DNA from 4 places in the Brevibacillus sp. FSL L8-0520 genome. Region 4 is predicted to be linked to each of the others. Evidence: riboswitches for the same ligand, from Rfam matches in the RefSeq annotation. Region 4 holds a riboswitch; each other region holds the start of a gene.
The links. A riboswitch is a leader RNA that binds a small molecule or an ion and turns the genes downstream of it on or off. The one in region 4 is predicted to bind S-adenosylmethionine.
Positions count from the first base shown of each region.

Region 1: it holds a riboswitch for S-adenosylmethionine, as region 4 does, so the genes downstream of both, NSQ24_RS21460 (2,3-diketo-5-methylthiopentyl-1-phosphate enolase) here and NSQ24_RS17215 (aminotransferase class I/II-fold pyridoxal phosphate-dependent enzyme) in region 4, are expected to answer to the same signal.
Region 2: it holds a riboswitch for S-adenosylmethionine, as region 4 does, so the genes downstream of both, NSQ24_RS03385 (homocysteine synthase) here and NSQ24_RS17215 (aminotransferase class I/II-fold pyridoxal phosphate-dependent enzyme) in region 4, are expected to answer to the same signal.
Region 3: it holds a riboswitch for S-adenosylmethionine, as region 4 does, so the genes downstream of both, NSQ24_RS24730 (BMP family protein) here and NSQ24_RS17215 (aminotransferase class I/II-fold pyridoxal phosphate-dependent enzyme) in region 4, are expected to answer to the same signal.

Region 1 covers NZ_CP150171.1:4,343,162-4,351,194, forward strand. The annotation lists gene NSQ24_RS21450 (anti-sigma factor) at 1-1,137, opposite strand, end outside; gene NSQ24_RS21455 (sigma-70 family RNA polymerase sigma factor) at 1,127-1,633, opposite strand; SAM riboswitch class I at 1,785-1,937, shown strand; gene NSQ24_RS21460 (2,3-diketo-5-methylthiopentyl-1-phosphate enolase) at 2,016-3,227, shown strand; gene NSQ24_RS21465 (2-hydroxy-3-keto-5-methylthiopentenyl-1-phosphate phosphatase) at 3,227-3,904, shown strand; gene NSQ24_RS21470 (methylthioribulose 1-phosphate dehydratase) at 3,901-4,548, shown strand; gene NSQ24_RS21475 (cupin domain-containing protein) at 4,575-5,084, shown strand; gene NSQ24_RS21480 (Ger(x)C family spore germination protein) at 5,167-6,285, opposite strand; gene NSQ24_RS21485 (endospore germination permease) at 6,282-7,382, opposite strand; gene NSQ24_RS21490 (spore germination protein) at 7,379-8,033, opposite strand, start outside.
Region 2 covers NZ_CP150171.1:610,649-618,681, forward strand. The annotation lists gene NSQ24_RS03360 (signal peptidase I) at 1-254, shown strand, start outside; gene NSQ24_RS03365 (TasA family protein) at 355-963, shown strand; gene NSQ24_RS03370 (MFS transporter) at 1,026-2,225, opposite strand; gene NSQ24_RS03375 (MarR family transcriptional regulator) at 2,295-2,780, opposite strand; gene NSQ24_RS03380 (GNAT family N-acetyltransferase) at 3,007-3,513, shown strand; gene NSQ24_RS03385 (homocysteine synthase) at 3,647-4,948, opposite strand; SAM riboswitch class I at 5,030-5,134, opposite strand; gene NSQ24_RS03390 (hypothetical protein) at 6,010-6,975, shown strand; one part of gene NSQ24_RS03395 (IS1182 family transposase) at 7,141-7,681, shown strand; one part of gene NSQ24_RS03395 (IS1182 family transposase) at 7,681-8,033, shown strand, end outside.
Region 3 covers NZ_CP150171.1:5,069,558-5,077,590, reverse strand. The annotation lists gene NSQ24_RS24740 (NAD(P)/FAD-dependent oxidoreductase) at 1-1,034, shown strand, start outside; gene NSQ24_RS24735 (methyl-accepting chemotaxis protein) at 1,324-2,796, shown strand; SAM riboswitch class I at 2,886-3,000, shown strand; gene NSQ24_RS24730 (BMP family protein) at 3,206-4,237, shown strand; gene NSQ24_RS24725 (ABC transporter ATP-binding protein) at 4,322-5,851, shown strand; gene NSQ24_RS24720 (ABC transporter permease) at 5,826-6,896, shown strand; gene NSQ24_RS24715 (ABC transporter permease) at 6,883-7,800, shown strand; gene NSQ24_RS24710 (sulfite oxidase-like oxidoreductase) at 7,859-8,033, shown strand, end outside.
Region 4 covers NZ_CP150171.1:3,451,813-3,459,845, forward strand. The annotation lists gene NSQ24_RS17200 (PhoH family protein) at 264-1,598, opposite strand; gene NSQ24_RS17205 (YhcN/YlaJ family sporulation lipoprotein) at 1,796-2,407, shown strand; gene NSQ24_RS17210 (aminotransferase class I/II-fold pyridoxal phosphate-dependent enzyme) at 2,439-3,623, opposite strand; gene NSQ24_RS17215 (aminotransferase class I/II-fold pyridoxal phosphate-dependent enzyme) at 3,620-4,783, opposite strand; SAM riboswitch class I at 4,878-4,995, opposite strand; gene NSQ24_RS17220 (pyridoxamine 5'-phosphate oxidase family protein) at 5,088-5,546, opposite strand; gene NSQ24_RS17225 (DUF5665 domain-containing protein) at 5,697-6,032, shown strand; gene NSQ24_RS17230 (hypothetical protein) at 6,108-7,472, opposite strand; gene NSQ24_RS17235 (IS3 family transposase) at 7,626-8,033, opposite strand, start outside.

The DNA of each region.
Region 1 (8,033 bases), 890 kb from region 4:
GGCGGTGATGGCAGCTTCCTGCTTCAGCTTGAGCAGTTCCTTGGTCGGACCGGTGACGACGATTCCGTACGTTTTGATACCGTTTTTCTCCAAATACCGATAGCGCTCGTCGATCTTCAATCCTGATCTGCTGTTGAACAGGCTTTGTCCGATCGACCTGCTCAGCCTCTCCTGCTCGGCGAGGTATTTCATCTCCTCCACGTACGCCCGGGTGCGGCGATCTGCTTCGCCATTTACCTGAATCGGTCCCGGTCCATAGTCCAGCCCATGTTCGGAAAAACCCCAGACGTCACCGGCCGAAAGCAGCAGCACGCCTTCTTTGGCATCCTCATGCAGCACCTCCTGTCCGGTATCCACGGCCAGCCAGGTAAGGTCCAAATTATACGGAGCCAGGAAAGCGTACATTTCCTCCAGGCTCATAAACCGGTCAAAGGAAATCGCCAGTTGCGATACCGTCCCCTCCGGCAGCATTTCAAGCGTCTTCCACGCGGGCTCTCGTCTGAAAGAGGTATCCTCCTGCAGCTTCGTCTGAAGCGGGAACAGGAAAAACAGATTTTTCTTCCGAACGCCGTCGTTCCATACCGGGCGGGAGGATACTTTGGTAAACACATTCGTAGTCTCGAAATACCCTGGCTGCTGACGGTCGCCCCCCACCTTTTCGCGCAGCTCCATTTGAATGCTGCCATAAAAAAGGCCAACCTGCGCGCCGCTGCTGCCTGCTACGATCCCCGGCTGAGTGAAATTCACCAAATCCTTGGAGACGCGAAACATATCTTCATACAGCGACCGGCCAATCCAATAGTTGACAAACAACAGGACAAAGCCGATCAGCAGCGAGATCCCCACCGTGTAGGCGGCGTTGGACAGCCTGCTCTTCCACTTTCCCCAGCGGATGATGGAGCGCTGCTTCTCCTCCGGCAAAAAATCCGCGGCTTTGTCTTCCGGTTCTGTCTGCATCAGCCCGCCTCCCAGCAAAAGCTCCTCCAGTCGCTCCGCATACTCCGGGTCGTCTGCGAGACGCTGCCTCAATCGCGCTGTCTCCTCAGCGCCAAGCTCCCCCCGCAGATAAGCGAGAAGGAGCTGATCGCGCTCCCGGCTTTTTTGCTTATGATCCTCCAGCTTGCCGTTATCCGCCATGTTGACCGTCCCCCCACCATTTTCGCATCTTCAATCGTCCCCGGTAGATCGACCGCTTCACATCGGCCACATCGATGCCGAGGACGTCGGCTATTTCCGCATAGCTGAGCTTTTCCGCATGAAGCAGCAGCACCTGTCGCTGTTTTTCCGGCAGCCCCCGGAGAACAGTCAGCACGAGGGCCGCCGTCTCCCTAGCCAGTGCCGCCGATTCCGGACTGACCGCCGCCTGATCCGCCTGCTCAGGCAAGGTGTCGATCAGTTGAACAGGCCTGCGCTTTTGCTTGCGGTGCCAGTCGATAAACGCGTGGTACGCTACCTTGAACAGCCAAGGACGCACTTTTTCTCCCCGATAGGTATCCAGGTGCTGAAAGGCACGGAAAAAGGTCTCCTGCGTCAGATCCTCCGCCCAGCCTGCATCGCCGGTGAGCTTGCGGAGGTAGCGGTATATGTCATTGACGTGCAGGCGGTACACATCCTCCACTCCTGCCTTTCCCATTCCTTCACACCCTTTCACCTGATACCACGCCTTTTTTTAGAAAAAGTTCCACCTGCAGCAAAATTTTTAATGCTCAAAACAAGGGTTGACTCCCGAAAAGGAACAGCATATCATGGGGTTATCGCAAGTCAAATGCATACTGTACATGAAACTCTTATCGCGAGCTGGCTGAGGGACTGGCCCTATGATGCCCGGCAACCGGCGCTTACCCTGCAAGGGGGGCGAAACGGTGCTAATTCCAACGGTGAGAGTCGAAGCCGCCGACGAAAGTCTGCCACTTCGACCCTGAACCGAGAGATGAGAGGAGACGAAAACGTTATCGGACGAAAGCGCCTCCCCTCTCGAAGGGGAGGTTTTTTTGCGAGAAAAGGAGGTTTCCTCATTGAGCGAACAACGCATCCTCGTCACCTATTTGACTCAGGCAAAGGACTTGCAAAAAAAGGCGGAAGCGATCGCCGTCGGGATGACTGTCGGCAGTTGGACCGATCTGCCCGCAGCCAAGCAGGCAGATTTGAAGCCCTATTTGGGTGAAGCTGTCGGCGCCCAGGTGCTCGATACCCTGGAAAACGGCGAAAGCCGCGGATTGATTACGATCAGCTACCCGGTTCGCAACTTTACCGCTGACATTCCGTCCTTGTTGACAGGCGTCTTTGGGAAACTGTCCATGGACGGAAAAATCAAGCTGATTGACATACAGTTTCCGGAAGCGTTTTTGGCCGCTTTTCCCGGCCCGAAATACGGCATCTCAGGCATCAGAGATCGGCTCGGAGCGCATAATCGCCCACTCTTGATGAGCATTTTCAAATCCTGCCTCGGCCTGCCGTTTGACGATCTGAAAACCCAGTTTCGGGCACAGGCTCTGGGCGGCGTTGACCTAGTAAAAGATGACGAAATTTTCTTTGCCGATGACCGTGCTCCCTTTCTGGAACGAATCCGGGCGTTTAAACAGATTGCCCGGGAAACAGAAGCGGAAACAGGGAAACCGGTTCTGTATGCGGCCAATCTGACCGGGCCGGTCACCGACTTGACCGAACGTGCCAAGAGAGCTGTGGAAGCCGGCGCAGACTGCCTGCTGTTTAACGTGCTTGCCTTTGGCTACGATGCCCTGCACCGACTGGCTGCAGACCCGGATGTTCAGGTGCCGATTATGGCCCACCCGGCGCTCGCCGGAGCCTACTATCCGTCGCCCGTCTACGGTATTGGGACACCGCTGCTCCTGGGCAAGCTGATGCGCTTGGCTGGCGCAGACCTGGTGCTCTTCCCATCGCCGTACGGAAATGTGGCGTTGAACAAAGAAGAAGCGCTCAAGCTGGCGGAGCATTTGACCGAACCGACCGGAACTTTGCGCAAATCATTTCCGGTACCGTCTGCGGGCATCCATCCCGGCCTTGTCCCGCAATTGTACGAGGATTTTGGCCTGGACCAGGTGGTCAATGCCGGTGGGGGCATTCACGGCCATCCAGGTGGTGCGACGGCAGGCGCCCGAGCGTTTGTCGCAGCGATCAACGCAGTCGTGGCAGGACAAACGCTGGAGGACGCTTCCTCCGAATCTGCTGAACTGTCACAGGCTTTGCAGAAATGGGGAACAAAATGATGACCAAGCCACTCGTGCTGTTTTGCGATTTTGACGGAACAATTACGGAAAAAGACAATATTGTCGCGATTATGCGACGTTTTGCTCCGCCTGAGCGGGAAGAGTTGATCGAGCAGATTCTCACCCAAAAGGTGTCGATCCGCGAAGGTGTCGGCGCGTTGTTCAAGCTGATCCCATCCGAGAAAAAGCAGGAGATCATAGACTACATCGTCAAAGAGGCGACGATTCGCCCCGGATTTGCCGAATTCGTCCGCTTCTGCCGGGAGGAAGGCATCGAGCTGTTGATCACCAGCGGCGGCATTGACTTTTTTGTCGAGCCGATCCTTGCCCCGTTTGCACTCGATGTGCCGATCTATTGCAACGGCAGCGACTTCAGCGGACCGCGCATCACGATTACCTGGCCGCATACGTGCGACGAGCATTGCGACAACAACTGCGGCATGTGCAAAACAGCCATTATCCGCCGCTACGATCCAGAGCGATACTACCGCGTCGTCATCGGCGATTCGATCACCGATCTGGCCGGAGCCAAAATCGCCGACTTTGTCATTGCCCGTTCGCTCCTGGCTCAAAAAAGCGAGGAGCTGGGGCTGCCCTTCAAGTCGTTTGCGACGTTCCACGACGTCATCGCTATCTTGCAGGAGCTGAAACGCAGGCAGGAGGTACCATCATCATGACGATTACACTTGAACAGCGCTTGGACGCTTTTCGCCGCCTGGACGAAGCCAAGCTGACCTTTGCCCGCCGGGACTGGTTTCCCGGCACCAGCGGCAACCTTTCGATCAAATTGAGCGACGAACCCTTGCAATTTGCCGTGACTGCCAGCGGCAAGGACAAGACAAAGCTCTCGCCCGAGGACTATCTGGTCGTAGACGGCAACTCTCAGCCGGTAGAACCTACAGCACTCAAGCCGTCAGCAGAGACGCTGGTCCACGCTGTCGTCTACCGCGTCATTCCTACGGCAAAAGCATGCTTCCATGTCCACACGGTCTGGAACAACCTCATCTCTGAGCTGTACTTCGGCCAGCGAGCCTTTTCCATACAAGGACAGGAATTGATCAAGGGGCTCGGCATCTGGGAAGAAAACGCCCGCATCACCGTCCCGATTGTCGAGAATTTTGCCGATATTCCGACGCTCGCTTCCGCCATCGAAAAAGTCATTACGCCCGAGGTTCCCGGCGTGCTGATCCGCAACCACGGCATTTACGCCTGGGGCGACAGCGACTTTGCGGCGAAGAGGCACCTGGAAGCATTTGAATTTCTGTTTGAATACCACGCGCGCTGGCTGCAGCTTCGCCAAGCCGCTGTGGCTGCTCCATAAACAACCACCCCAAGGAGGCCTGTAACATGGCAAAAGTACGCTTTCACGACAACAACGAGTATTTGACCGGCGAGAGTGTCATCTCGTTTTTGGACACGCAGGGAATCATTTACGAGCACTGGGGCGTTGACCGTCTCGACGAACAGCTCAAGAGCAACTACAGCCCGACCGATGAAGAAAAGCAGCAGATCCTCGACGCTTTTAAACCGGAAATCGATGCGATCAGCGAGCGCCGCGGCTATTTGACCGCTGACATCATTGTCCTGTCCGACAAGACACCGAATCTGGATGAATTGCTGGTCAAATTCAAGAACGAGCATCACCACACAGATGACGAATGCCGTTTTTGCGTAGACGGCCACGGCATTTTTGCCATCAAAGGAAAAGACGACCGCTACTTCGATGTGGAAATGGAGCCGGGCGACCTCATCTCCGTTCCTCCGAACTATCGCCACTACTTTACATTGATGGACGACCGCAAGATCAAGGCGATCCGCCTGTTCGTCACTCCTGCAGGCTGGGAAGCGATTTATTAATTTACGGATAACAGAAAGAGCCCTCTCTTGAGCTTGGCGGATTGGCCGCATCCGGCATTTCCGCCTGGCTCAAGAGAGTTTTTTATTCCGTAATGCCAATTCCTTTGATAGAGATAACAGGCTTGACCCGCACCTCTGCTTTGGCAAATGCCGCCGGCCAATCATCCTGAACCTTTTTCCATTCCTTGTACTGGTACGCCCGGGCGTACACCCCGAAGCCGACAGGATCTACCTTTTGTTTTTGAAATTGTTTGATCAGGTCGGCGTACTTTTGGGCCAACTGCTTCTCAATCAACTGTTCCAGTTTCTTGTATTGCTTTGCCGGTTCAACCGGGAACATTTGCTCCGCCAGGGAGATTTCCATTTGCAATTCTACATCAAATCGAAAACGGTTGTCGCGGTATCCGGTTTTTACTGTTCTGGTTACATCCTTCACAAAGAAGGAGACCCGCGGCTTGATTACTTTCTGCTGATCTGATTGCCCTGGCAACGGCACTGTCAGCGTCATTTCTCCCTGCAATTTGTGGATGAGAATCTGAAGCAGAATGGTATCTTTGGGAAGGAGCAGCGTGACGTATTTCCCTTGGTGGTCCAACAGAGCCGTACCCATGACCTCTACAACGCTATTTCGCTCTTTGAACTCCGTTATAGAGGGCGTCATTCCCTTCTCAGCCATCATGCGGTGAAACTCCTGCGTCGTTGTCTTGACCGTCAAATTCCGGCGGTTGGCCGTATCGAGCAATTGGGTTAAATGAAGTGGCAGCCGCGGTTTATCCGCAGGATTCAAATGAAAGACGGAATGCACGGGACCATCTACTACCACGACGCGAGAGTTAACCGTCATTCGCCCGTCCCTGTAGAGAGTGTCGAGCAGCGAAAACCAGTCGGGATGCTGCAACAGCCGCTTGCCCAGAACGATGAACTGGATTTTTCCTCCTACCGTCAGGGCCGTCACGAGCGCATCAAACCTTTTGGTCGACTGGCGGATACTATCGGCTCTTACTCCGTACTCCTCTACCTTCTTTTTCGCGTCTTTGCTGAATACAGGACTTGATACGTAGAACAAGAGCTCATTTTTTTCGCTCAGGTCTATCCCCGCCATGAGCGCCAAGGTGACATCCTCCAGATTTCGCAAATCAGCGCACCCCGGCAGTATGGCCAACAGCATTGTCAGGATCAGGAAGTGCAATCGCCGGATCATGGCATCCTCCTCTGCCGGTATTTGTGAAACAGGCGCTCATACCCCCACAAGAAAAAGGGAACAGCATATCCGAAAATCATCCCTGCTTTGCTCCATGTTTCCCCCAGCTTTCGAATATCGAAAAAGGAAGGGGTGTAAAACATTGTCACTGCTACGAGCAAAGCCATAAAGCCAAGCAGGTATTTTTTCTCATTGGACTTTTTGAACAACCGGCCTGCTCCAAAAACCGTAAAGTACATGTACGGCATCCAGGTTGTCGAAATGATAAACAGATAGAAAGCAAGAAACAGGATGTCGATCCTTTCCAGAAACCGGTATTCTACCCCTTTCCACATGCTTAAAACAGGCCAGATAAACTTTGTGATTTGATCCGGGCTGAAGATGACATAAGCAATCAGGGTGACGAACAGAAACAGAAGCATCGATAGCGTATTGGCAATGACAATTCCAACAGCGGCAAACTGTTTCTTTTGCAGATGCGGGTACAGAAAAAAGGCCAGCTCAAAGCCTAAAAAGGAGAGAATCGTGGTTGGCACAGCCTTCAGAACAGGTCCCCAGCCCTCCTTCAAAACGGGCAGAAGATACAGATACTGAGGCTCCTTCAGAGAAACGATCAAAGCGATCGGCACCCATAGGCTTAAGTAAAAAATCAATTCCGCATACCGCGCCAACGTCTTTACTCCTTTGCCGACCAAAAACAGAACAGGAATCAAAAGCAAAATCATGATCTGATAAAAAGGAGTGAGCGGCAGGAGCCAAACCTTCAAGATGCCGCCCGTATTGGCCAACACAGTAGTGGCAGCGTATGCGCAATAGAGCACAATCACCGCGATCAGGCACTTCCCCAGCCATTTTCCAAAGAATAGTGGCATCAGGTCAATGATGGTGCATTCCGGATACCTCTTCATCGTGTTGACAATGATCAAGCTGGCCATAATCGCGGCAAGCCATCCGAGAATAATCCCGATCCATCCATCCGTACCGGCAATTTCCGCTACATCGCGAGGGATGGTCAAAATGCCGATTCCTACCTGGGCTCCATGGATAAAAAAAATGTATTGGAGGACAGTAATCTGTCGGGTCGCGTATGGGTTCACTGTCCTTCCTCCCCCGAGCCGGATGTACCCTGCCTTTTGGTCTGGACCGCTCTGGCGCTGACCGGCCGCTTGTCCATATCCCACAAGGGGATCCGGAGAATCAGGTCCTTCCAATCGGCAAATCTCGCAGGCGCCAGCGGAGCCCCATAGGGGACGCCAAGGCTTTCCAGCGCAATCATATGCCCGATCAATCCCATCAAGCCGATGACAATCCCCACGATGCCGAACATGGCCGACAGCCCCATCATCAAAAAGCGAACCAGGCGGACGGCGGAAGCCATATCGTAATTGGGGATGATAAACGAGGCAATCGCCGTGAACGCGACGACGATTACCATGATGTTGCTGACAATCCCCGCTTGTACGGCGGCTTGGCCGATCACGATCCCCCCGACAATGCCGACGGTTTGCCCGATCGGGGCAGGCAGGCGTATCCCCGCCTCCCTGAGCATTTCCAGCGTAATCTCCATCAGCATCGCCTCCAAAAGCGGCGGAAATGGGACGCGTTCCCTCGACTCCCCGACAGAAAGCAGCAAATCCAACGGGATGATTTCATAATTGAAGGAAACAACCGCGATGTACAAGGCTGGCAAAAAGGTGGCAACCAAAAAGGCCATGAACCGGAGTGTCCGGATAAAGGTAGCGACAGGC
Region 2 (8,033 bases), 2.6 Mb from region 4:
ATGGCCAGTTGATTACCAAGGGCGACGCCAACGACGGAAAGGACACAGCCCCGGTCACGCCAGACCGGTTTATCGGCAAAGTGCAGTACTCCGTTCCGCTCATCGGTTACTTTATCGAGTTTGCCAGATCGGGACTCGGCATGCTGCTGATGCTGGGCTTGCCCGGACTCTACCTGATCGTCAGCCAGGTCTGGAAGCTCTTGCGAATGATCAAGGAAGAGGAAGCGAAAACGGCGGCAAAGCCGCAGCCGTAAATCACCCTCGCGGTGATACCTTGGGGGCTGATAGCAGTTCTTTCTGGTATCAGGCTTCAAGTCATCATAAATATCATGAATGCGTGGGAGGAAGAAAAACATGAGCTTGAAAAAGCAATTTGCGGTAACCTTGGCATCCGTAGGACTTGGCGCGGCACTGATCGGCGGAGGCACCTTCGCATGGTTCAATGCCACAAGCGAAATCAAGGACAATACGTTTGCCGCCGGTAAAATGGAAATCGGCGCAACACCAGCCGAGTCCGTCTTCCAAGTGGAAAACATGAAGCCCGGTGATTGGTTTGAAAGAACATTTGACATCACCAACACAGGGACTATCGACATCAATAAACTGCTGATGAGCGTAGATTACACGGTAGCCGACAAAAACGGCGACAACGGCTCTGATGATCTCGACAATCACCTGAAGGTTTACTGGCTGTCCAGCGCAGATCCGAGCATCCCGATCTCCGAGCGGGTCATCGTCCATCCGCTGAACGGCAAATCGCTGAAGGAATTGAAAGACAGCGGTCAAGTGGATATCAGCAGTTGGGCTACCAAGCTCCTCACGCTGCCGCCTGACACGACAGACCGCATTTACATGGGTATTGAATTCGCAGATGACGGCAATGATCAAAACCGCTTCCAGGAAGACAGCGTAAACCTGACGCTGAAGCTGGAAGGCAAGCAAACAGCCGGCGAGCCGAAATAATTGGTTGGCTGCCGCAAAAAGAAATCCTCACTCAAAGACGAGTGGGGATTTTTTGGCAAGTACTACTGGCCGGGACGGACGACATTTGAAGCGGTGTGGAAACGAATCCAGCCAACCCATGCAGAGACGGCGATAAACAGCCCGGCAAAGCCAAATTCCAGCCAGCTGTCCCCCAGCTTGAACAGGAAGGCACCGATTACGGGGCCCGCCGCCATCCCTATGTAGCGGACAAAATTGTAGCAGCCGATGGCTGTAGCCCGTTCATTGAGGAAAGCCTCGGACAAAAGCGTCGTATGCAAAGGCATGCCGATCCCCAGCGTCAAAACGTACGCCATGCTGCCGAAAATCAGGGCGGTCAGCGATATGTTGGCCAGCAGCATGAAGAGAACGGTGGCAGCGGCATTCGCGATGGCGGTCATCAACAAAGCGCGCTCAAGCCTGAAGCGCTTCAACAGAAGACGGCTCATTTTGCTGCTTGCAATGAATACGAGCGAAATGCACAGAAACAATACGCCGATCTCATTCGGATCCAGTCCAAAGGAGTGAGTGGCCTGCACAGGCAGGAACACGAGGAAACTGTAATAGGTGAACATTTGCGCAAAAGCGATAAAAATGATCGCTCCTCCCACTGGATGGGTCAAAATAGAGGCAAACGGTCGCCCCTCTTTTTTCGTCGCCAACAAGCCGGACGGCCTGGTTTCCGGGAGCAGCCAGGCGTTGGCGCCAAAAAGAATCAGCGAGCTGACAGCGAGAAACAGAAAAATGACCGGATGTCCGCCAAGTCCCCCCAGCCAGCCGCCCAGCAGCGGCCCAAGCGCCGGGCCCAATCCCAGCATCATTTGATAGGTGCCCATCGCTTCTGCTCTTTTTGCCCCCTCAAACAGGTCCCCGATGACCGTCGCAGCTGCGATCGGAATCGCGGCAAAGCCGATACCCTGGAGCGCCCGGAAGAACAGTAAATAGGCAAGAGAAGGGGCATAAGCGCAGCCGATGGAGGCGGCCACAAACAGGAGCAGGGCAGGAAGCAGGACTCTCCGGCGGCCGAGGCGGTCAACCAGAGGGCCGTACACGAGCTGCATCACGGCAAGCATCAGCGTAAAAACGGAAACGGTCAGATTGATCGCAAAAGCGGAAGCATGGAAGGTTTGCTGCATATCGGTCAAAATCGGCAAGAATAGATTTTGGGCAAAGGTACCGATTAAAATCGTAATCCCCAGCAGGTATAAAATAGTAGACGAGCCAACCGTTTGTTTTTGTATCATGGTTGTTTTCCTCCTTTTTTGTTTCCGTGGAAACAATATGTTCAAAAGTAATGCGACGAAGATCGAATGTCATTCATCGCGTTGTTTTTGATCAGCCAGTTCCAGTGCATCCTGCAGCAAGCGGTGCAAAAAGGCGAGCTCCTCTGCGGTGTACCGCCCCAGAAACGCCTTCCACTCGCTGCTGATGTTTTGATGCTGCTGCTCATGGATGGAGAAAACCGCTTCTCCCTGTCGTGAAAGCCGAAAATAGACTTCCTTTTGATTGCCGTGAAGCTGGTAGCGCGTGATGAGTCCTTTTGTGAGCAGCTTTGCCGTGATTTTGGAAACAGCGCTTTTCGTCACCCCGATTTTTTGAGAGATCGCCGTCACGTTTGCATCGCCGCCGAGACCGATGCATTGAATCACGTGCAGCTCGGTGAGGCTCAAATTTTTGCATGGCGCACAGTCGGGAGCAAGTCGGTTGATTTCATCGAGCAATCGGTCGTGTCTCTGTTTTCTTCGCTCCTCCTGCTTATGAGACAGAACGAGAATTTGCTGGAAGATGCTTTCCTTCACATCCAATGTCGAGCAGCCTCCTCCTCAGTATTGTTTCCAAGGAAACAATACCAATGTACCACAAGCTTCGGTAGCATTGCAAGCAAGCCGACGAAATTGTCGTTCTGACAGAGTCTGTTAACATACGTCGTCTGTTAAAAGTACATCGCTTGTTGTAAGAAAGATTACCCACAGCGTATAGTAGAAAGAATAGATTGGCCAAAACCAGCAGTTGGGGGTGTCTGCTATGTTTCGTGAAGTAGAGGTTGAAGAATGCAATCGCATTGCCGAGCATGTTGAGAGGCTTTCGGAGATTTTGGTAAAGGTTGTCGAGGATGGTGCGTCTGTCGGTTTTCTCCCGCCGATGGAGCAGGCAGAGGCAAGGCGGTACTGGGAGAACGTAATGCAGCCCGGGGTCATTCTGCTTGTGGCCAAAATCAACAATGAGATTGTCGGAAGCGTCCAGTTGCATGCATCCACGAAGCAAAACGGCAGACACAGGGCGGAAATCGCCAAACTGATGGCCCATCCGGATTATCGCCGCAAGGGAATCGGCCGCAGATTGATGCAAGCAGCGGAGGCGAGGGCGAAGCAGGCGGGGCGGACGCTCCTTGTTCTCGACACGAGAGAAGGAGATCCTTCCAACCTGCTCTATGCCTCACTCGGATATAAGGAAGCGGGCCGCATCCCTGACTACGCCAGATCGGCGGATGGGGAATTGCATGCAACTGTTTTTTACTATAAATCTATTTGAGCTCACCTTGGCCCCTCTGCCAAGGAAAAGGAAAAAGGGAAGACCATCGTCCGCGTCATTCGCGACAGAGGGTCGTCCCTTTTGCTATGGCGGGTTCAGGAAAAAGGCTGTTCCCGGCTCGTTAAATGTTCAGCTACACCTTGCTGACCGCTACCGCCGCATGGAGTGCCTGCTCCAGATCAGCGATGATGTCGTCGATGGCTTCCGTACCGACGGAAATGCGGATCATGCCAGGGGTCACACCGGCAGCAAGCTGCTCGGATTCGTTCATTTGCTGATGAGTGGTGCTAGCCGGGTGGATGATGAGCGACTTGGAATCGCCGACGTTTGCCAAATGGGAGAACAGCTTCACCGACTCGATCAGCTTTTTGCCCTCGGCAACACCGCCGCGAATGCCAAAGGTGAGGATTGCTCCCGCTCCTTTCGGCAGGTACTTTTTCGCGAGTTCGTGGTAAGGACTGTCCTCCAGGCCAGGGTAGTTGACCCACTCGACCGCGGGATGCTGCTGAAGATAGCGGGCTACCGCCAATGCGTTTTGGCTGTGGCGTTCAATCCGCAGGTGAAGCGTCTCCAGCCCTTGCAGGAACAAAAAGGAATTGAAAGGAGCCGCGGCCGCGCCGATATCGCGCTGGAGCTGCACGCGCGCTTTGATAATGTAGGCAAGCGGTCCGACAGCCTCCGTGTAGACGACGCCGTGGTAGCTCGGGTCCGGTGTGGTCAACCCGGGGAACTTTCCGTTGTTCCAGTCAAACTTGCCGGAATCGACGACGATTCCTCCGATCGCGGTGCCGTGTCCGCCAATAAACTTGGTCGTGGAGTGAACGACAATATCGGCACCGTAGTCAAACGGTCGGCAAAGCAGCGGCGTGGCAAACGTATTGTCTACGATCAGCGGAACTCCGTTTTCGTGGGCGATGGCCGCAATCGCTTCGATATCGGCGACGTCAATTCGCGGATTTCCGATTGTTTCGGTGAAAAGAGCTTTCGTATTTTCGTTGATCTTGGCCCGGAAATTCTCCGGATCGGACGGATCGACGAAATGAACCTTGATCCCCAGTCTGCCCAGTGTATGGGCAAACAGATTGTAGGTGCCGCCGTACAGGTTGCTGGAGGAGACGATCTCGTCACCCGCCTGGGCGATGTTCAGGATGGCGAATGTAATCGCAGCCTGGCCGGACGAAGTGGCAAGTGCCCCGACCCCGCCCTCCAAAAGGGCAACGCGCTGTTCAAATACATCCTGCGTCGGATTCATGATCCGCGTGTAAATGTTGCCTGGCTCCTTGAGGCCAAACAGGTTGGCCGCATGCTCCGTATCGCGGAACACATAGGACGTCGTCTGGTAGATCGGCACTGCTCGCGATCCTGTCACAGGATCGACGGATTGGCCGCCGTGCAGGGCAAGGGTTTCCGGTTTCCACTGTTGCTGGTCTGACATGGGCATCTCTTCCTCTCGTCAAAAGATATAAAGAAAACGAAGCCTTCTCCTGAGAGGGGAAGGCTTCGGACATGCCGGGCGGTTTCATCTCTCAGAATCAGCGATTCTGCAGGATTTGGCACCATGCGTCCTTGCGCAGGTTGCCGGGTTTCATCGGGCCTGTCCCTCCACCACTCTTGATGAAATGTTTGCAATTTTCTTATAGCGCTTATTTGGTATTATAAGGGGACAATTTCGGAAGGTCAATCAAATTTCCGACTAAATTGGTGGTTTTTCTGTGATTTCGAGAACGCTGCTATCGTATGGTCTTTTCTCTGCATCTGGAGGGTGGGGAGGAGCTGTTTCGGGTGGTGTACGCTCTTGGGCTTTTTGTTTTTCCTCACAGCAACAATAAGGAGGAAAGGAAAGAGCCATGGAAAATGAGTTTGCAGTAGGCTGGGAAACCTTGTCCTTGATCAATGCGGGACTGGCGCAAGGAAAAAATCGGAGCGGAAGCACAGGCCTCCGGCTTTTTTTATTGCTTTGAATATATTCAGTTGATTTTGGCGAATCCGTTACTGCAAGGTTCCTGTTCGAAGTGGGCGCCCTAGTGATGGATGCTTTTCCTTGCGCATTTTTGCACCGGTCGATGGCTGCGTACGGGCCATAACGAGAGGCAGGTATAGGTATACATATGCACAATATCCTGTGTTGAGGCTAGGGAGTAGCTCCCCTAGCCTATTGGTGTTGTTCTCGTGAAGATGGCCTGCATAGCTCTTGTCTTTTCATGATATCTTCAACCCTAACACGAAGGTCCCTGATAAATTTGTCGTTTTCTTCCTTCTCTTTTTCCAGTTCCTCAGAATAATGCGGTAGCTGAGTTTTGGAGGGGAACATGACTAATTCACCTTTATTCCTCACTTTTTTCCCCTCACGTCGATCAATTATTCCACGCCAATCCCTTACCTGTTCAAAAAAAAGAGTGAGCAAATTTCCTTGTATTTTACCTAGTAAGTGAAAGCGACAAGATGACCGGTCAAAAAGTCGTTTATCTCTTACAAAAACAAGGAGGACTTTGCATTATGATAGCACTGAACCGCATTCGAGGATTACACATTTATACAGGCGACGGTTATAACGTAACTACAAGTATGCTTAACGCACTCGACGGTCGAAGGCTTAACGTGTATATTATTCACCTCGGACATCCGGATGATGCAAGCACGAGGTTTGACCGTCTGAAATCTAAATCACATCGAGCGCAAGTCATTTCGAAATCCATTAGCTATTTGGAGGATTTTCTAAGAGTGTGGAAGCGATCAGACATTGCTGGAGAGGAAATGTACATTTCCCTCCCTATGCTTCACAACAATTCATCTACTATCGAGAAGGCGGACGAATTCTATTCTGACTATGTAGATTATATGAAACAAGTGAAAAGTACAATCGTTGATCGGTTGGGACAAACATATTGGGATAAGGATTTTGCAGGTTTTTACTTCAGTACAGAAGCCATTTATCCGATTCAGGAGAAACTTGACAGTTCCAGACCAACCTCAAATCCGATGGTGAAACTGTTGAATGATCTGTCTTATCGTATTCGCAACACTTATGAAAGATACTTTATGTGGTGCCCATACTATGGCTATGGTGCAAACAGGGAAAATATTGCTCACAATATAGGAGTTATCGCTAATCGCACCAATATTTTTGATGTTATTTGTATTCAACCAGCAACATATTATCACTCGGCTCCTGATAAGAATGTGAACTTGGTTTATAGGAGTGCCCGTAATGATGAAGTCGTGGACGTATATGGAGATCCAGTTGCTGGTGGTAAACGCTCATCCGCTACGGCCTTCATCGGTGTGAACATGGAAGGCGATAGCGATTTCAACAAGAGCAAGAGGGCAATCTTTAATGATTACATTGACACTTTTAGCCCGCTTATCAATGATGTGCCAATCGTGTTTTACGGAAATACGCTTGAAGTTGTGACGGGAACTCCGGGGCTGCTAGATGCAATTGAAGATTTCTACCGATCGTAATAAAAAAGGCGCGAGAAATCGCGCTCAGGCTGTCGAGAAAGTCGACAGCCATTTTTATTTCCCTGTATTTTATGACGACACCGCGTTAATGTGTTATAATATTCTTGTAATTACATTTACTGGCGGGTGATTATTGTGCTTTCCTCTAATGAAAAAAAGCAACAAATGCAATATGAATTTGTATGCCTTGATGAGTTGGTCCCGGAGGACCATTTGCTACGAGTTATTCAAAAGCATGTAGACTTCTCTTTCATCCGAGAAAAAGTACGCCAATACTATTGTGAAGATAACGGTAGACCAGCCATTGATCCGGTGGTTTTATTTAAAATGATTTTCATTGGATACCTTTACGGTATCCGGTCAGAAAGACAACTCGAAAAGGAAATTCAGACGAATATTGCTTACCGCTGGTTTCTTGGCCTTTCACTAACAGATCGAGTTCCAGACCACACTACCATCAGTTGGAATCGTCGAACTCGTTTTAAAAACACAAATGTTTTCCAAGAGATTTTTGATGAAATCGTTCGCCTTGCTATCCAACATCGCATGGTTGGCGGACGTGTTTTGATAAGTGATTCCACTCATCTGAAAGCAAATGCGAACAAACGTAAATTTAAGAAGCATGTTATTGAAAAATCTAGTCGAGCCTACCTTAGTGATTTAGAAGCAGCCATTAATGAAGACCGTGAAGCACACGGAAAAAAGGATTGAAGCCTAGAGAGGATGTGAAGGAAGAAAAGGAAATCAAGGTGAGTACTACTGATCCGGACAGTGGTTACATGGTTCGTGACGGAAAGCCTGAAGGCTTTTTCTATCTCGATCATCGGACAGTCGATCATAAGTACAATATCATAACTGATGTACACGTGACTGCGGGTAACGTTCATGATTCTGTTCCTTATGTAGATCGGCTACAACACCAAATTGAGAAGTTTGGGTTTACAGATACCATTGAAGCCGTTGCATTGGATGCTGGCTATTTAACTACTCCAATCTGCAAGGCTCTGCACGATCTAAATATCTTTGCCGTCATTGGCCATCGAGCTTTTTCACCTGTT
Region 3 (8,033 bases), 1.6 Mb from region 4:
TCAAAAGCATCGAGCAGCGCGGATATGCAGCAGGGCTGAAGCTCCTGAGAGCTGAGGTGCGCCACCTGGGCACGGAGCAAAACCTGGAGATTCTCAAGTCGATTTATGAATACTTGAAAACGCGCATCGACATGATGTTCAAGACCGAGGTCGAAGATATCCTGACGGTCAAGGAAGCGGACGGTCACCGCGTTCGAGGCGTGGTGCTGAAAAACGGCGAGGAATATTTGAGCGACAACGTGATGATCGGGCCCGGCCGTGACGGTTCCGCCTGGCTGACGGGGATTTTGAAAAAGCGCCGTCTGAAAATGTACAACAACCAGGTAGACGTAGGCGTGCGGGTCGAGACGTCCGACGTGGTGATGCGCGAGATCAATGAGCATCTGTACGAAGGAAAATTCATCTTCAACACATCGGTCGGGACGAGGGTCCGCACCTTCTGCAGCAACCCGTCCGGTCACGTCGTCGTGGAAAACCACAGCGGCGTCATGGCGGCAAACGGCCACTCTTACAAGGACCCTGCGCTGGGCTCCCAGAATACAAACTTTGCTCTGCTCGTTTCGCACAAATTTACCGAGCCGTTTGACAAGCCGAACGAATACGCTCGCGAAATTTGCAAACGCGCCAACGATCTTTCCAATGGCGGCGTCATCGTCCAGAAATACGGAGACATTTTGCGCGGACGCCGCTCTACCGAGTCCCGCATCCGCGAAGGGTTTTTGGAGCCGACGCTCAAGGAAGCCGTTCCCGGCGATTTGGGCCTGGTTCTGCCGTACAATACGATGAAAAGCTTGATCGAAATGGTCGAGGCGCTGGACAAGGTGACACCGGGAATCGCTTCCGAGCACACACTGTTCTATGGCGTAGAGGCCAAATTTTACTCTGCCCGTCCAAAGCTGACCGAGGAGTTCGAGACGGAAATCAAAGGGCTGTACTGCGGCGGCGACGGTGCGGGCATTACGCGCGGACTGGCACAGGCCGGGGCTGCAGGCGTATGGATCGCCCGTAATATCATCAAAAAATCGTTGCAGTAGCATAGTCTATAAATCGGAAAAAGCAGGTGCTCCAAAGTCTCAAGCAGACAGCGGGGCACCTGCTTTTGCATTGCATATAGGGGAGTGGCGGGCATGGGTACGAAATTCGACAGCAGATTGTTTGGCCAGCATGCGAGGCCGAAAACGACCAGTTGTGCATCTTCAGAACCAGTCGAATGATGGAACTTTTTTCACACATTCTTACATTATTCGTAGTCGCTGGGACTTTTCTCAGTCTATAATGGCATCAAGAGCATTTCGCAAGTACGACAGGCAAGAGGGGGTACATATGTTTCAGTTGGTCCGCAACACCTTGACGAACAAAGAAGGCTTTATGATCTTTATTTTATGGAATCATCTCTGGGTTGCAGGCTGGATCGCGTGTCAGATGGATGTGAACTTCTGGAAGGTCACCTCCGCAGGCTTGCTGGCAACACTGATCGTTTCTCCGTTGTACTTCATTCGCAAGGACAGCTACTTGATCCGGTATCTGGTCGGAATTGGTCTTCTCTATTACTCGATTGCATTTGACCACTATACACCGTTTCAGGAAATCTCGTTTCTCGCGTTCATCGTCCTGGGCTTTTTGGCAGCCTATCTGGACTGGAAGCTGATTGTATCGGCGGGGGCGATGCAGGTTGCGGCGACATTAATCGGATTTTACACCGGTTCTTACCAGTTGTTTGACGGCCATTTTTCGGAAGTCAATTTGCTGCTTCGCATTGTCGCCTTCGTGCTGATGATCGCGGGGCTCACCTATCTCTGTCTGGCTGGACAAGCGTCGCTTGCAAAAGCGGACAGCGCGAGACGGGAAGCCGAAGACAAAGAGCAGCGCCTGGAAGAGCTGCTGCGGAATATCAAGATGGTAACAGAGCAGGTGGAGCGCACATCCGTGCATGTCCATGAGCATGCCGAGACGACAAGGCGCAACACGGACGAGATGATGGTCGCCTTCAAGGAAGTGGCGACCGGAATGGAATCCCAAGCCAATTCCACTGTCAAAATCGAGGAAGAAGTGCAGTCGATCGACCAGGAAATTGTGACTGTCAACGAGCAAGCGGCCGTCATGAAGGCGGAAGCGGATCAGAACAGCCGCCGCTTGGCAGGAAGCATCAGCATGATGAGCGAGCTTTCCGAGCAAATGGAGCAAATCGTTCAGGCGGTCAATGTGGCGTCTTCGACGATCCGCGAGCTGAACAAGCAAGCCAACAAGGTCGAGGAAATCGTCCAGACGATCAACCAGATCGCGACACAGACGAACCTGCTCGCGCTCAATGCCGCGATCGAATCGGCTCGTGCGGGTGAGCACGGCCGGGGCTTCGCCGTCGTGGCGGACGAGGTGCGCAAGCTGGCTGAGCAAAGCGCGACGGCTACGCAGGAGATTACCGAAATTTTGCAGTCGCTGCATCAAGAGAGTGAAAACGCCGTGAAGCACATGAGCACGGGCGAAGTGTCGGTAGCAAAGGGACAGGAGCTGGCGGTAGAGACAGTGGCGTCTATCGAGACAGTGCGAACAGGCATGGAAGCGTTCCTGGAGGCAGTCGAGCATGTGCGGACGAGCATGGATCGCGTGAAAATGCGCTCCGGGGAAGTGGCGGCCGAGATGTCTACGATTACAGCGGTCACCGAGGAGTCTGTTGCCAACCTGGAGGAATTGTTTGCGACGGCGGAAAACCAGCACCAAAAGGTGCGGGAGATTACCGAGGAGCTGGGCGAGCTGAACGCCTTGTCGACAAAGCTGCAGCAATCATTTCAGCGATAATCGTAATGTTTGAAATTGCTGAAAAAAGAATTGCATTTTTCAATTGATCTGCTAGAATGAATTCAATATCAATTAAATAGTTTCACCTTACCTTATCAAGAGCGGCGGAGGGACTGGCCCGATGAAGCCCGGCAACCACTGTGCACACGTGCACAGAAAGGTGCCAATTCCTACAGAACCTGTTTGGGTTCTGAGAGATGAGGAAGAGGTTAGCGATATACGGCAAACTCTTCCTCCGGGAAGAGTTTTTTCTTTGTGCAAAGGAGGTTGTTGACGAACGTTAATTTAATTAAATATAATAATATTCGTATTTTATTCAAATTGATTTTTAATACACGCCATAAACCAACGATATTTTGTTATAAAAACGAATATTATCGTTCGGGATATTGATAGGAGAGAGGACATCATGAAAAAATTGCTTCTGGCTTTAACGACATTCGCTGTACTGGCAGCCGGATGCTCGACAAACAGCAGCGCCCCCGAAGACAAGGGACAAGCCCAGACAGGCGGACAAGAAACAGCGAAAAAGCGGATCGCGCTGGTGCTGCCCGAGAAAATCGGGGTTAACCCGTTCTTCCAGCAGATGGACGATGGAGCGAAGAAAGCCGCCCAGGAATTCGGGGTGGATGTCAAGACGATTGAATCCACAGACCATGGGGCTATCGAGGAAAATATCCGCGTGGCAGTGGCCGAGCAATACGATTTGATCATCACGTCTTCCTTTGAAGCCGAGGATGCGCTGAAAAAGGTAGCGACAGAAAATCCGGACCGCACCTTCGCCATCATCGATACGCAAGTTGATTTGCCCAACGTCCGCAGTGTCATGTTCCGCGAGCAAGAGGCTGCATACCTGGTCGGAGCGGCTGCCGGTTTGGCAACCAAAAGCAACAAGGTAGGGATCGTCGCAGCAATGGACATTCCGATCCTGAAAAAATGGACAGTCGGTTTTCAGGAAGGGCTCAAGGCGACCAACCCGAACGCAGAAGTGCAGATCAACTACGTCGGCAGCTTCAGCGACCCGGCAAAAGCGAAGGAGCTGGCGCTGCTGCAGGCTTCCAAAGGAGCGGACTTTATTTACGGCGCAGCGGCTGTAGGAGATCTTGGCGTGTTTGAAGCAGCCAAGGAAAAAGGCTTCTACACCTCCGGACAAGACGTTGACCGGACCAGCATCGACCCTGAGCATATCGTCCTGTCCCAGTTGAAAGGAACGGACTCCGCTGTGTATGAAACGGTGAAGGCATTTGTGGACGGCAGCTTGAAGCCGGGTGTCGTCGCCTACGGACTGAAGGAGAACGGCGTCGGCGTGACCTACGTTACGCATGACAGCCCGACTCCGCTGAACCCGTTCATTGGAGAAGAAGTCGTCAGCAAGGTAAAAGCGATCAAGGATGAGATCGTCGCGGGGACGAGAACCGTGACAGACCCGCTGAAACAATAGCGAGAGCGCTGATTCGGAAACCGGCTACATGAGCGTAGTCGGTTTCCTGCTCTACCGGGAAGACAAAAGAGGGAGGGGGAAAAGGTGGAGAACCGACTGGAAATGCGGGGCATGACCAAGCGCTACGGCGATTTTACCGCCAATGACAACGTTTCGTTTACGTTGAAAGAGGGGGAGGTCCATGCGATCGTCGGCGAGAACGGAGCGGGCAAAACCACGCTGATGCGCATGCTGTACGGTATGGAGCAGCCCACTGCCGGAGAGATCGCAGTAAATGGCAAGCCCGTCGTCTTTCGCGGCCCGGAGGATGCGATCCGCCACGGGATTGGCATGGTTCACCAGCACTTCATGCTGTTTCCCGACTTTACCGTTGCGGAAAATATCGTGATCGGCTACGAACCGCAGCGCAAAGGGCTGTTTCAGCGAAAAGAAGCGGCGAGTGCAGTCCGCTCGCTCAGTGAGCGATACCGGATACCGATCAACGAGAACGCCAAGGTATCCAGCTGCTCCGTAGGGGAGCAGCAGCGGGTAGAAATCCTGAAGGTGCTCTACCAGGGTGCAGATATTATCGTGCTGGACGAGCCGACTGCGGTGCTCACGCCGCTGGAGGTAAAGGAGCTGCTGCAGACGATCCGCCATTTGGCCGAAAGCGGCAAAAGCGTCATTTTGATTACCCACAAGCTCCAGGAGGTCATGGAGGTGGCAGACCGGGTCACTGTCCTGCGCGGGGGGCGCGTGACCGGAACCGTTTCCCGAAGCGAAACCAATGCGGACGACCTCGCCCGTATGATGGTAGGCCGCGAGCTTCAGCAGCTCACTGATCGGGTCCGCCTGGAAGGAAAGCCGCTTTTGCGGGTGCAGGGCCTGAGCATCCGGGAAAAACAAACGCTCGTAGACGACGTGACGTTTTCCGTACACCACGGGGAGATCGTCGGGATCGCCGGGGTATCCGGCAACGGGCAATCCGAGCTTTTGGAGGCATTGACCGGCCTGCGGGCTGTTTCGGAAGGGAAAGTCTATCTCGGAGAAAAGGATGTGACTGGCCAGTCGGTGGCAGCGATTCGCGAGGCAGGATTGGCCCACATTCCCGAAGACCGCTACCTGTGGGGGACAGCAAAGCGGGAAAGCGTCGAGGAAAACGCGCTGATGGGCTATCAGCGCAAGCCGGAGTACATGCGCCGCGGTGTCGTTTTGCGCAGCAAATTCCGCCGTGTCGTGGAAGAGTGGGTCGAGCGGTTTGCGATCAAGACAGGCTCTCTTCATTTGAAAGAGCAGGCAGGCAACCTCTCCGGGGGCAATTTGCAAAAGCTGATTGTCGCCCGCGAGCTGGGACAGAATACACCACTGTTGATCGCGGCCGAGCCTACTCGCGGCGTTGACATCGGCGCGATGGAATACATCCATCAGGCTCTGCTGGAAAAGCGGAACAATGGAGACGGCATTTTGCTCGTCTCGTCTGAATTGACAGAAATACTGGCGCTGTCCGACCGGATTTTGGTGATGTACAAAGGGAGGATCGCCGGGGAGCTGACACGCTCGGAAGCGACAGAGGAGAAAATCAGCGTATTGATGGCGGGAGGAAGCGTGTATGGCAGCAGTCAAGCAGCTATGTAAGTCATTGGTTCAGCCGCTGCTGGCAGTGATCATCGGCCTGTTGACAGGTGCGCTGGTCATTGCCGCCGTGGGCGAATCGATTATCGGTACGTATCAAGAGATGTGGAAGGGAGCCTTTGGCAGCTTCTACTTCCTGACCTCCACGCTGGCCCGGGCCACGCCGATCATGCTGATCGGACTGGGACTGTCGCTCGCTTTTCGCGCCGGGGTATTCAATCTGGGGGCCGAGGGACAGATGGTAACGGGAGCGATCAGTGCGACGTTGGTGGCCCTTTATCTGCCCGCGCCCGGCTTCGTCAAAATGGTGGCCGCTCTGGTAACGGGCGTGCTTGCCGGAGGGTTGTGGTCGCTTTTTGCCGGGTATTTGGAGGCGCGCTTTCGGATTCAATTGCTGATTTCCTCGCTGCTGCTCAATTATGTCGCCGTTTTGTTCGCAGGGTATCTCGTCAGCGAGCCGTTCCAGGACAAAACCGGGTCCGCTGCCATGGCCCAGACCCCGATGCTGGAAAAAAGCGTCTGGCTGCCAAAGCTGTTCGCCGGGATGAGCGTCCATGCAGGCTTTTTGTTTGCCTTGGCTGCTGCTCTTCTGATCTTTTTCGTCATTCGCTATACTCCGTTCGGGTACGAAGTGAAAATGCTCGGGCAAAACCCGTTCTTTTCCCGCTATGGCGGAGTGAACAGAGTTCGGGTGATGCTGACCGGCATGTTTTTCAGCGGCGGACTGGCCGGATTGGCCGGGACTGTCGAGGTATTGGGCTCGCATTATCGGTATGTGGAAGGCGCCCTGACGCTTCCGAACTTCGCCTGGACCGGGCTGATGGCGACCCTGCTGGCCAACTCTCACCCGATTGGCGTTGTGTTTACTTCCTTGCTGCTCGCGGCTCTGCAGACAGGTGCCATGGGAGTGGAGCGGAATACGGATGTGCCGCTTGAACTGGCCAGTGTGATTCAAGCTGTTTTAATTTTGTTTATATCAGCTAAATTCAGTTACGACTGGTGGAAAAATCGCAACAACAAGAGGAGGGAATCTCATGGAGCTGTTTGATTGGTCCCTCGTCAGTTCCACCATCCGCATGGTGACGCCTATTTTGCTCGCAGCCCTGGGCGGTGCGCTCTGTTCGCGCGTCGGCATTTTCAACGTCGGTCTGGAGGGGTTGATCCTGGTTGGCGCCTTTTCCGCCATCGTCGGCAATCACTTTACCGGGAGCCTGCTGCTGGCGCTGCTGTTTGCAGCTCTCGTAACCGTTCTGTTCTCGCTGCTGTTTGCCTACATGACGATCGGTCTACGGGCCAATGAGATCGTCGTCGGCGTCGCGATCAACTTTCTCGGGCTGGGGCTGACCACGTTTGCCCTGCGTGCCGTTTTTGACGTAAAGGGCGCGTTTTACGACAAGGACATGGCCGGACTGCCGCAGTGGCAAATCCCGCTAATCAAAGACATTCCAGTGCTGGTAGACATCGTTTCCGGGCATTCGCCGCTCGTGTACTTCGCCTTTTTGGCCGCAGTTCTGCTGCATTTTTTCTTTACCAGGACCGTTACCGGCTTTCGCGTGCTGGCTGTCGGCATGAACGCGACTGCGGCCCGCAGCCTTGGGTTGAAAGCGACTCGCCTGCAGGTGCTGGCGATCGTCATGTGCGGCGTGCTGTGCGGGATGGCCGGAGCCCAGCTATCGCTCGGCCAGGTGACGATGTTTACGGAAGGCATGACAGCCGGACGCGGCTTTATCGCACTGGTGGCGATGATGCTGGGGCAAGCCCATCCGCTCGGCATCCTCGCGTCCAGCTTCCTGTTTGGCTTGATGGACGCGCTGAGCATTCGTCTGCAAGGCTTTTCGCTGCCGACGCAGTTTACCGCCATGCTGCCGTATGTGCTGACGATCGCGGCGATGTTCTTTTTAAAGGACAAGGGCGCTTCGTCAGCCGGCTCCAGCCAGCAAAGCACGCGATAGCTGATAATAAAGCGGAGTATGAACATTTTCATTTACGACATAAAGGGGAGAGGCTCGGATGAACAAGGCTGATCGTATCAAACGGATGAAGGTGCCGGCTGTAGACCCTGCTCTGGCAAAAAGGCTGCCGCCGGGCCAGGTGCTGACGGAGAGATTTCCGATCCTGCACGAGGGAGAGGTCCCGGTCTACGATTTGCAAACATGGACGCTTCGGGTGTTTGGAGAAGTGGAGC
Region 4 (8,033 bases):
TCAAAACCGCTCCCAAATTGGGAGCGGCCGTGTCGAACCCGTTGCTATGGGGTAGTACCGATTATTCTCTTTAGCTCCTCAACCTCCGTAACAGAGTTTGTCTTACCTAAAGAGTACGGTGTCCGCCAGTTCGATTGATATCGAGAGCGTGATCATGACCATCCACGGTTCTTCGCCTCCTGGAAGGCTTTCGCCGATTTTGATTCATGGATCATCGGGTTCGACAATCCTAGTATGTCCGGATTCGCTTGCACTATGCACACTTACAGCAAGTCTGCCGCAAGCTGTGCCAGAACGCTGCGCTCCCCTTTTTCCAAGCGGATATGACCAGCCAGTTTCTGATCCTTAAACATCTCCACCACGTACGTAAGTCCATTGTTGCTCTCGTCCAGGTATGGATGGTCGATCTGCTCGGGATCTCCCATCAATACGATCTTCGACCCTTCCCCCACCCTAGTCAAAATGGTTTTCACTTCATGCTTTGTCAGGTTTTGCGCTTCATCAATGATAATGTACTGCTCCGGAATGGAACGCCCGCGGATATACGTCAGCGCTTCTACCTGAATGCTGCCCATCCCTGCCAATATTTTGTCAAGGTCACCGGAGCGTTTTGTATTGAACAAATACTCCAAATTATCGTAAATCGGCTGCATCCAGGGACGAAGCTTCTCTTCCTTCTCACCGGGCAAATAGCCAATGTCTTTCCCCAACGGGACGATTGGCCTTGCTACAAGCAGCTTCTTGTATGTTTGCAAATCTTCAATTTGCAAAAGCCCCGCGGCCAATGCCAGCAAGGTCTTCCCGGTACCCGCTTTTCCTGTCATCGTCACCAGCGGAATATCCTCTCGCAAGAGCAATTCGAAAGCCATCCGCTGCTGGACATTGCGGGCCCTGATTCCCCAGATCGGATCGTCGTCAGCGACCAGCATCTCCAGATTCTTTCCATCGATGTCAACCTTCCCGATAGCCGATATGGACGGATTCAACTCATCCTTCAGCACCAGGAACTGATGGGGATAAAAACGCTGCTGCGGAAAACAGGTGGAAAGTGACAACTTTCGGCTGCCGTAATAATTTTTGATGATTTCCGGGGCAACCTGCATTTTGTGATAACCACTGTAAATGTGGGAATACTCGCCGACGACGCGGTCCGAAAGAAAATCCTCGGCAATCAGTCCAAGCGCATCAGCTTTCACTCGCATCAGGGCATCCTTCGAGACGAGTATGACAGGGCGTGGTTGAGGCAAGAGGTTTTCTTCTTCCTGCAAGTTAAGCGCTACCGCCAGAATGCGGTTGTCATTGGTCATTTCCGTAAATTGCTTTTGAAGCTTGGCAAGCGAGGAATGGTTCAATTCGACGCGCAATAGCGCACCCGTTTCCAAAAGGATGCCTTGATGCAGATGCCCCAATTCGCGAAAGCTGTCAAACAGCCGCGACACATAACGAGCGTTGCGGCCAATCTCGTCCATATAGCGCTTTTTGGAATCAATTTCTTCCAACACCACGGCGGGTATGACGATTTCGTTATCCGCAAAGGAAAACATCGCTCGTGGATCTTGCAGGAGTACGTTGGTGTCCAGCACGTAGATTTTCTTCAAAATCTCGCCTCCTATTACCCATCTGTTATACCCTATGCAATTGCGGGTGGGATGCTCAGTAGCCGCGACGTGATGTACTACAGTCTATGTCGGCAAGAGTGAAGATAGACGAGTCCCGCATGAAAAGGTGGACAGGAGAACAAAATACAGATAATCATGCATGACTTGTGTGGGAGCAACTTAAGAAGCGAAGGAGAATGACCGTGAAGCGGACAGCCGTACTTGTACTCAGTGTCAGCCTGCTGCTCTCCGCCTGCATGTCTGGCAACAAGCCTCCCGGGAATCAAGCAGCACCGCAGCCCGGGAAACGGGCAGATGAAACGCAGCGCGTACAGCAAACAGCACCGTCCCCTGGCTATAACCAATCGTCACAAGCTACTGCAGACCGGCTGGTTCAACTGGCCACCCGTGTACCAAACGTAAAGGATGCCACCGCTGTTGTATTGGGCAAATGGGCTGTTATCGGCATCGACGTCAACGCCCACCTGGATCGCCCTGAAGTAGGGGTCATCAAATATACAGTGGCAGAAGCCTTGAAGGAAGATCCCCAAGGCGCCACTGCGCTCGTAACGGCCGATCCCGACATCGTTCAACGCTTGCGGGAAATGTCCACTGATATGCAAAAAGGCCGGCCCGTGGCGGGTATTGCGGAAGAATTGGCTGATATTGTCGGACGCATCATTCCCCAAGCCCCTCGCGATGTTCAAATGAAAGAGGAAGCGCCATCCAGAGAAAACGAACAACGCCTGAACAACAGCGGCAACGCAAAACCGGAAGGAAATCGCAAAATACCGGTCAACCGGCAGTAAAAAGCTCCTCAATAAAAAGGCATTCTCCCGGTTATGCCCCGGAGAATGCCTTGCTTTTGCTTTCAGATAAAGCGGCCTCTACACCTTCAAGCGCCTGTTCCAGGTCGCGGACGAGGTCGTCAGCGTCTTCCAGTCCGGCGGATAAGCGAATCAATCCGTCCGTTATACCGCGACGCTCTCTTTCTGCCGCTGGCATAGCGGCATGTGACATCATCGCCGGATACGACAGAATGGTTTCTACGGCTCCGAGACTGACCGCTACGATCGGAAGCGTAACCCGATCAAACAAAGCCTTCGCCCGCTCTCTGCTGCCCACATCAAAGGACAGCACGGCTCCGTGGCCGCTCGCCTGCCTCGATTGGAGCTGGTGGCCGGGATGACCCGCTAGTCCCGTATAATGTACCTTTGCAACGGAAGGATGATTTGCGAGCCATCGAGCGATCTTTTCCGCTGTTTGGGTGCTTACATCCAGTCTGGCTTTCAGCGATTTCAGCCCGCGCATCACCAGCCAGGAATCCTGCGCTCCGAGTACCGCTCCCATGCCGTTTTGGATAAAGTAAAGCTGTTCACCCAGCTCAGCATCCTTGGTAACAGCCAGCCCTGCAACGACATCGCTGTGGCCGCCGATGAACTTCGTCGCTGAGTGGATGACGATATCTGCTCCGAGTTCAAGCGGACGCTGGTAGTACGGGGTCAGAAACGTATTGTCGACAATGACTATGATATTCTTGGCCTTTGCGATATGGCAGACAGCTGCGATGTCTGTCACCTTCAACGTCGGATTAGAAGGTGTCTCCAGGTAGATCCCGCGAGTGCGAGGAGTGACGGCTCTCTCCACTGCCTCTACGCAGGTCGTATCCACGAACGTAACGTCAATATTCATGCGGGACAACACTTTGGTCAAAAAGCGATACGTTCCGCCGTAGACATCTTCTGCCACGACAACATGATCGCCCGCGGAAAACAGCATAAACACGCTGGAAATCGCGGCCATGCCGGAAGCAAATGCAAATCCCCGCGCACCGCCCTCCAGGACGGCAATCGCCTCTTCCAATGCATGCCGGGTCGGGTTGCCGGACCGCGCATAGTCGTATGCGCCCGGACGGTCCAAATCCGCTTGGTGAAACGTAGATGCCTGGTAAATCGGCGTGGATGCCGCACCGGTCACCGGATCGAAACAAGATGTCCCGTGAAGCAGTTTCGTGGCAAATTTCATCGTCTACACCCTTCCGCTACCAGACTTGCATCGAGAGCCTGTATCAAATCATGAATCAAATCATCCGGATGTTCAACTCCTACCGACAATCGCAGCAAACGATCACAGACCCCGACGTATTCTCGAATTTTTTGCGGAATGTCGGCATGAGTCTGTGTCGCCGGATACGTGCACAAAGACTCGACGCCTCCCAGACTCTCCGCAAAAGAGATGATGCGCAAGTTTTCCAAAAACGGCCCCACCTGAGCAGAGAAGCGAACGCGGAAGGACACCATGCCGCTGTAACCGGTCGCCTGTTTGCTCTGAATCTCGTAGCCGGGATGATCGTCCAATCCCGGATAGAATACATCGGTGACCGCCGGATGCTCCCGCAGTTTGCGCGCAACCTGGAGAGCATTGCTCTGATGTCGCTCCATACGCAAAGCGAGCGTCTTCATGCCTCTGACCAGCAGCCAGCAATCCTGTGGGCCGAGGGTTGCACCGATGGAGTTGTGCAAAAACCGGACCTTTTCAGACAACTCAGCGCCTTTTGTCACAATCAGGCCAGCCAGCACGTCATTGTGGCCTCCAAGATATTTCGTCCCGCTATGGAGCACCAGATCTGCCCCCAGCTCCAGTGGACGCTGATAGTACGGCGTCATAAAGGTATTGTCCACGATGGTCAGCAAACCGCTTCGTTTGGCGATCCCGGCTACGCAAGCGATATCCGTTATTTGCATCAGCGGATTTGTCGGCGTCTCGATGAGAACGGCTTTTGTCTCCGGACGGATCGCGCCCGCAAATGCCTGAAGATCGCGCAGATCAACATAGCTGAACTGGAGCCCGTAGCGGGAAAGGACCTGCTCAAAAAGACGGTATGTCCCACCGTATAAATCAAGCGAAACGATCAAATGGTCGCCTTGAGAAAAAAGTCCCATGACTGTGTGAATCGCTGCCATCCCGGAAGCACAGGCAAAACCGGCATCACCGCACTCGGCCTCTGCGATCGCCTCCTCCAGCACCTTGCGTGTCGGATTGGCCGTACGGGTGTAATCGTATCCGGTACTTTGACCAAGAGACGGGTGGCGGTAAGCGGTCGCATAGTAAACCGGGAAGCTTACCGCGCCCGTGATCGTATCACGACCTACCCCCGCCTGTACCAGTTTCGTTTCCAGATGCATAGCAATCTCTCCCTCTGCTTTGATGTTGAGGGCATGAAAAAGCCCTCTTTTCTTTTGAAAAGAAGGCTTTGTTTACGTCGCCGCAAGCAAACCCTTCTCATCTTTCAGAGCATGATTTGCTCTGCAGGAATTAGCACCAGTATCGTCCTGTTAACAGGAAAATTGGTTGCCGGGCATCATCGGGCCAGTCCCTCCGCCTCTCTGGATAAGAAGTTTGCTATTCAATTTGTTGATCCTAATACTAACGGAAATATCGAGTGATTGTCAACAGATATTTCCTCTTCGTTTTCACCCGTTTTCTCTGTTACTCCGCTTTGCGCAGTGCTGTCATCACCTGATTGTCCAGCTTCGCCGCCGCATTTTTATCATATGTTTTTTCATACTGCGGTTCTACGGAGATACGGGAACCGTAGAACATGACATCACGCACCGCCTCAATGGTAACCTCCACCATCGCCAGCTTCAGGGGAACCTCCTCCATCCGCTCACTCTTCAATACAGCCCTTCCGTTAATGGCATAAGAAGAGCCAGCACCAATCAAATGCAGAACCACTTGTGGCTGCTTGGCGATATTGGTCAAGATGCGTGAACGGTTGTCTACCGCAAACCGGATGACTTGCGGCGATGCCGCAAACGTCCAGGAAAGCGAGCTGAGCGATGGCGCCCCAGACTCATGGTCAATGGTGCCCAATGTGATAAACCGCTCCTGCTGCAACAACCCGAACAGTTCCTCCGAAAGCGTTTGGGATACGGTCTCAGCCATTCCGAAGCCTCCTTGTGTAAGTTTTGTACGTCTATTGTACCCGCCAAGGAAGAGATAGGCAAACCTTTCCGGCATGCGCTTGATTCTTCCCCTTTTTTTCCCTACACTGTTACTTAACTGGTAACCATAGGAGACAGGAGGAGAAACCAGATGTCACAAAGCCCCACAGACCGCCTGTTGTCAAAGATTGACCAGCTCCTCGAAGAAATTCAGGAGGCACGCAAATTAAATGACCGGATGGACAAAATCGCCATGTTTTTAGAGGATATCCGTCTGGCAGATGTCATTCAAAATTATACAGCCCCGCGCAAGCTGCTTTGGATCAATTTCCTGGCAGGTCTGGCACGGGGCCTGGGACTGACGATCGGAACAGCCATCGTACTGGCCATTCTCGGTTCCGTCCTGAGCAAATTCCTCTCGATTCCCATCATCGGGGACTACATCAGCCAACTGATGGATTATGTCTCCACCTACCGTCAGCCCTAGTCAAATGGAATGATTGGCAAGCTGCCCGGAGCAGAAAGAAGATTGCCATTCGTGGCCGCTCAAGAATGCAACGGATTAGTCGTTGTCGCGATCGTCGTTATCGTCATCGTCTCCGTCATCGTCATGGCCATGCTTTTTCCAGTAGCCATACGCATTTCCGTTCGGATGCTTTTTGTCTTTGTCCTTCTTTTTCTTATCTTTATCTTTATCGTCATCAACTTCGTTTACTGGCGTACCGTGAGGAATGTCAGCTTGTGCTACGACCTTCCCGTCAACGACTACTTCCAGATGGACGGACTTGGCGCTGTAAGAACGATTTTTGTAAGAGAGCTCCACTTCGAACTCCCCGTCATCGTCTATCTTGACCTCGTGTTTTTTGCCGTCCGGAGCGATTACATACAGCTTCGCTTTTTGGTTTTTGGAGAATCCTGCGATTTCCCCTTCTACTTCAATTTCCTTATCTTTGGCGTCAAGCTTGGCGGTTCCGGTAATTTTGTATTGGGCAGGCTTCGGCGTTTCCGGCTTGGTCGGTTTATCCGGCTTGTTGACAACAAGCAGATCGACGGATTCCGAATCAAGCTTCTTGCCGTCCTTGTACACCTCAATCAATACTTTCCCTTTGTCAGCCTCTACATCCTTCATGGTGACTGAATAGGAGCCGACACCGTCCCACAGCTTTTTCACGCCGGCGCCTCTCTTGTCTCCGTCATAGGTCACGACTACTTTGCCTGCCGTAAGGTTTACAATGCCGTTTACTTTCAATTCACCCTTTTTGCTATCCAAAACAGCCTGCGTATGAATCAAAACATCGGAATCTACAACAGTTCCCGAGTTGATCCGCACTTCGCGGGTATCGACCAGTTTGTCGTTGACGTAAGCTTTCACTGTCGCGTATTGCGGAGTCGCGCTCACAGTGGCCGCAAAGCTCACCGAAAAGCTGTCGTTGGCCGTTGGCACGACTTCGATGCTGTCGCCATTTGGCTTGACAACCACGACTTTGGTTACTTCATCCGTTACTTCACCTTTCAGGTAGGTGGTGCTGTCTTTTGTCTCTGGAGTTAGGCTGACAAAGCCCTGCTCAGTTTCGTCAAAACGTACTTCGAGGTAAATATCGGAATAGTACTCCTTGTAAATCCGGTTCCACTCCGCCTCATTTTGCTCAATGTACGTTTGCATTTTTACGTCGAGATTCAGTTTGTCCACTACAATATACAAGTGATCTGCCTGCGTTTTCAGCAACAGATTGAGCGTGGCCGGATCGTTTGTTGCCAGCTCTTTCAGATTGTAGCGAGTCACTTGCTTGCCTTCTTCATTCATGACAACCTTGATCGCACTGCTGCTTCCGGTTGTACTGGCATTGGCCAGCAGCGGCGTTACGCCCCCAATTATCGTAGCGGCAGCCACAACTGCCAGCACGGGCCTGGTCATGTATTTTTTCATTGATGTACTTCCCCTTTCCATGTTTTCCCTCAATGCCCTGGGCACAGTTACAGACGAGGGCAACCTTGGAAAAGTTGCAGAAATAAAAAATAGGGCCCCGCCAAAGCATTGGTCAAGACCCCATTTAGTGGACAGTAAGAAAAAACCCGACCGTTAGACCGACAGCTGACGTCTGAATTCAACAGGCGTCAGCCTTTTTAATTTTCGTTGTGGTCGACTTTGGTTGTAGAATTGAATATATTCCTCAATTCGCCTTTGTGCCTCATCCACACTTCGGATATCATAAGGGTAGAGCCCTTCCGTTTTGAGATGCGAGAAGAAGCTCTCCATCGAGGCATTATCATAACAGTTGCCTCTCCGAGACATGCTGATTTGGGCGCCAACCTTCGGCAACATGTCGTGGTAAGCGTAGGACGTGTACTGGAATCCCTGATCGCTGTGAACGATCAGTCCAGTCACGTCTTTCGTCTTTTTAAAGGCTTTCTCAAAGGTCCGTAGGACCAACTGATTGTCGTTGCGAACTCCAATGTGGTAAGCCACAATCTCATTATTAAACAAATC